2 regions of the Rahnella sp. ATs2 genome follow, and region 2 is predicted to be linked to the other one. Evidence: predicted binding sites of a transcription regulator. Region 2 holds the regulator's gene; the other holds the start of a gene.

Region 1 (2,402 bases), on a different contig from region 2:
TTAATGCAGGGTCAGAGCTGGTAGAACAGGCGGGAACCACCATGCATGACATTGTGACTAAAGTGGCTAACGTTACCGAAATACTTAATGAAATTACTCAGGCATCGGATGAACAGAACAGGGGAATATCTCAGTTAGGGCAAGCCATAGTGGAAATGGACAGCGTGACTCAGCAAAACGCGGCCCTGGTGGAAGAGTCTTCTGCTGCTGCTAATGCGCTGCGGGATCAGGCACAAAATCTGGCTTCGTCTGTTTCGCGTTTTATTACTGAGTAATTTTATCCTCAAAACAGTCGTGTTATTACGGGCCGTTAAGGTACCCATAGCATGACTGTTTTATTCAGCCCGCCGTGTAATTCATCGGTCGGGCTTTCAGATAAATGCAATTGCTGTCCGTCACGCCTACTTCTTCACGATGCCCGCAATATCATTGGTGTTCATCAGGTGATAATCGCCGTTCATGTCGGTGTAGCTGGTCATGCCGGTATCGCGGTCACGCTCAGGTTCGCCGTGGGCGAAAAGCTGATCGCCGGCTTTGGTGTTGATCACATAATCACTGGCACAGCCCGATAATCCCATGGCCAGCACAATTGCCGTCAGGCAGGATAATTTCTTCATTGTTCAGTAGCTTCCCGTTGCAATCATCTGCCCGCATTACAAAACAACCTGCCGAAAGAAGCAAAGAAAAAATATAACCACGGATTATCCCTGGGGAACTTAACGTTACATTTTGGTGCAGGGCGTTCCGGTATCGTTATTTTCCTGTTCTTTTCAGCACCAGTGCGGTGCGATGTGATCCCGTCGTTGTTTCTGCGAGTTCCCCGCAACGCCTGACAGGCGCTATCTATACTCACATAACCGTAACATTCACAGACCTCGGGTAACACTGGCAGATATTTTGCTTAAGTTTCTTACCTTTGATGTTGTCCGCCAGCGGTGGACAAACGGGATCTTCCCTCCATTGGCTTGTGCTTTAAATTTCAGATTTTCAGATTACGACTTTGCGTTGGTGTTTTTGCTGCATGCGTTGCCCATAACCCGTTTGCATAAACTCAGTCCTAAGGATCATGATGATGTCGATGAAATTTATGAAAAGTCCTCTCTCTCTTTTACTGGCAGGTTGTCTGGTCACGGCCTTCTCCGCGCGTGCGGATATTGTGATTGGGGTTGCCGGTCCGTTCACCGGTCCGAATGCCACTTATGGTGATCAGTACTGGCATGGCGCGACTCAGGCCGCCGAAGACATTAATGCCGCAGGCGGGATCAACGGCGAGAAAATCAAACTGGTTCAGGGCGATGATGCCTGCGAGCCAAAACAAGCGGTCGCGGTGGCTAACCGGCTGGTAGATCAGGATAAAGTGCAGGCAGTGGTCGGACATTTCTGTTCATCCTCTACCATGCCTGCGTCTGAGGTGTATAACGACGCCGGGATTATCGCCATCACGCCGGGCTCAACTAACCCGCAGATCACTGAACGCGGCATGAGCGATATGTTCCGTATGTGTGGGCGCGATGACCAGCAGGGTCTGGTAGCCAGCGATTACATCATCGACAAGCTGAAAGCCAAAAAAGTGGTCATCATTCACGACAAAGATACCTACGGACAGGGGCTGGCGGATGCCACCAAAGCAGCGCTTAACAAACGCGGCGTGAAAGAAGTGATGTATGAAGGTCTGTCGCGCGGCGAAAAAGACTTTAATGCGCTGGTTACCAAAATCAGTGCGCAGAAACCAGATGTGGTGTTCTTTGGCGGCTGCCATCCGGAAGCCGGTCCGCTAGTTCGCCAGATGCGTGAGCAGGGCGTTCAGGCGACGTTCTTCTCCGGTGACTGTATCGTCAACGAAGAAATGGTCACCGCTGCCGGCGGTCCGCAATACACCAATGGCATTCTGATGACCTTCGGCAAAGACCCGCGTCTCATCCCGGACGGCAAAGCCGTCATCGATAAATTCCGCGCTAACAAATTCGAGCCGGAAGGTTACACCCTCTATTCCTACGCCTCTGTACAGGCCATTGCCGCCGCCTTCAAAGCCACCGGCGGCAGCGATTCCGCCAAAGCCAGCGCCTGGCTTAAAGCCAACAGTGTCGATACCGTCATGGGCAAAAAAGCCTGGGACAGCAAAGGCGACCTGAAAGTCTCCGATTACGTGGTTTATAAATGGGATGACAAAGGCAAATATCAGGAAGTTAAGGAATAACTCATTTTGATTTGCCAGTTCTAATCTGTGTCAGACCGCGCCCTTAGCCAGGCGCGGTCACAAAAAGAGACTGCGTATTTATGGATTCATTCTTCCTGCAACAACTGTTTAATGGCATTACGCTCGGTGCTGTCTACGGTCTCATCGCCATCGGCTACACCATGGTTTACGGCATCATCGGCATGATCAACTTTGCTCACGGCGA
Region 2 (2,402 bases):
GACAGTGGCCTCGGCGTACTGATCACCGACCATAACGTTCGCGAAACGCTCGACGTGTGTGAACGCGCTTACATCGTCAGTCAGGGCAAGTTAATCGCCCACGGCACGCCAGCCGATATTCTTGCTGATGAACAAGTTAAACGCGTTTATCTTGGTGAAGAATTCCGTCTGTGATCTGTGCCGCCGGAACCGTGCCTGTTTCGCCTTAAAATGAAACAGGCCGTCTCTGACAGAAGTGTTGCCGTTTTCACTCATCAACGGAAATAAAGCCAAGATATGAAGCAAGGTTTGCAACTCAGATTCAGCCAACAACTGGCAATGACTCCACAGTTACAACAGGCCATCCGCCTGTTGCAATTGTCCACGCTTGAGCTCCAACAGGAGATCCAACTCGCGCTGGAGAGCAACCCTCTGCTGGAACAAACCGACCTTCATGAAGAAATCGACTCGGTAGAAGCCACCGACAGCGAAGGGTTAGATACCCGCGAAGCGCTCGAGCAAAAAGACATGCCCGAAGAGCTGCCGCTGGATGCGACCTGGGATGAAATCTATACCGCGGGCACGCCTTCCGGCACCGGTAATGATTACAGCGACGACGAGCTGCCGATTTATCAGGGTGAAACCACCCAGACTCTTCAGGATTACCTGATGTGGCAGGTCGAGCTGACGCCGTTCTCAGATACTGATGCGGCGATTGCGACGTCCATTGTCGATGCGGTCGATGACACCGGTTACCTCACCGTTTCTCTTGACGACATTCTGGAAAGCATCGGGGATGAAAACGTCACGATGGACGAAGTGGAAGCCGTGCTCAAACGCGTACAGCGTTTTGACCCGGTCGGCGTGGCCGCGCGCGACCTGCGCGACTGCCTGCTGATCCAGCTTTCCCAGTATGCGACCGACACGCCTTTCATCACCGAAGCCCGTCTTATCATCAGCGAACATCTGGATTTGCTGGCGAACCATGATTTCCGCGCACTTATGCGATCAACCCGGTTAAAAGAAGATACACTGAAAGGAGCGATGCTCCTGATCCAGTCTCTTGATCCGCGTCCGGGCCAGTCGATCAACACCGGCGAATCCGAATACGTGATCCCGGATGTGCTGGTGCGCAAAGTGTCAGGAGTCTGGACGGTTGAACTCAATTCGGACAGCATTCCGCGTCTGAAGATTAACCAGCAGTACGCCGCGATGGGGAATTCCGCACGCAGCGACAGCGACGGGCAGTTTATCCGCAGCAATCTGCAGGAAGCCAAATGGTTAATCAAAAGCCTGGAAAGCCGTAACGACACGCTGCTGAAAGTCACGCGCTGTATCGTTGAGCAACAGCAGGCGTTCTTTGAACTGGGTGAAGAATTTATGAAACCTATGGTGCTGGCCGATATCGCCAGCGCCGTAGAAATGCACGAATCGACGATTTCACGCGTCACGACGCAGAAGTTCCTGCACAGCCCGCGTGGCATTTTCGAACTGAAGTATTTCTTTTCCAGCCATGTCAGTACAGACAGCGGCGGCGAGGCATCGTCAACCGCCATCCGGGCGCTGGTGAAGAAATTAATCGCAGCGGAGAATCCTGTAAAACCGCTCAGTGACAGTAAGTTAGCGACCCTGCTTTCCGATCAGGGAATTATGGTTGCACGACGAACCGTCGCCAAATACCGAGAGTCTTTGTCCATCCCGCCCTCAAACCAACGTAAACAGTTAGTTTGACCTCAACAGAGAAGGAAGACATTATGCAGCTCAACATTACCGGACATCACATTGAGATCACGGATCCCCTGAGAGAGTTCATCACGTCGAAGCTGGCCAAGCTAGAGCAGTATTTCGACAGGATTAATCAGGTGTATGTGGTGTTGAGCGTGGAAAAGGTGCAAAAAGTTGCCGAAGCGACTTTGCATGTGAATGGAGGCGAGTTACATGCCACCTCGGAACATCAGGATATGTACGCAGCGATTGACGGACTGGTTGATAAACTGGCCCGCCAGCTGAATAAACATAAAGACAAACTGAAACAGCACTGACATTCATGTAGCCAACCCTGTGCTACAAACCTTCGGGCATCGGCTTGTGACCTTCGGGAAACGAGCCGATATAGCTTTAAGGGTGAAACAGCGCAAAAGTGAAAGATGACATGATCAACGATATAGCAATGCAATTAACGTCGGTGCTTAATGCCGAATGCACCAAAAGCGGCGTTCATTGCGCCAGCAAAAAACGCGCACTGGAAATCATCAGCGAACTGGCCGCCAGACAACTGAATTTGTCGCCACAGGTGATTTTCGACGCTATTTTGACCCGTGAACGCATGGGCAGCACCGGGATCGGTGCCGGGATCGCCATCCCGCACGGTAAGCTGGAAGAAGATACGTTACGTGCCGTCGGCGTGTTCATTCAGCTGGAAC

The links. The regulator sigma-54, encoded in region 2, starts transcription at its own class of promoters, with help from an activator protein. The targets are predictions, from matches to a motif close to GTTGGCACANNTTTCGCTNT.
Region 1: the regulator sigma-54 is predicted to act here: its motif matches at 885-904, upstream of ACJY2G_RS09790 (branched-chain amino acid ABC transporter substrate-binding protein).

The regions. Positions count from the first base shown of each region.
Region 1 is NZ_JBLYPL010000008.1:7,212-9,613, forward strand. It holds gene ACJY2G_RS09780 (methyl-accepting chemotaxis protein) at 1-275, shown strand, start outside; gene ACJY2G_RS09785 (YgdI/YgdR family lipoprotein) at 402-617, opposite strand; gene ACJY2G_RS09790 (branched-chain amino acid ABC transporter substrate-binding protein) at 1,073-2,197, shown strand; gene ACJY2G_RS09795 (ABC transporter permease subunit) at 2,278-2,402, shown strand, end outside.
Region 2 is NZ_JBLYPL010000001.1:131,042-133,443, reverse strand. It holds gene lptB (LPS export ABC transporter ATP-binding protein) at 1-174, shown strand, start outside; gene rpoN (RNA polymerase factor sigma-54) at 277-1,710, shown strand; gene hpf (ribosome hibernation promoting factor) at 1,734-2,021, shown strand; gene ptsN (PTS IIA-like nitrogen regulatory protein PtsN) at 2,120-2,402, shown strand, end outside.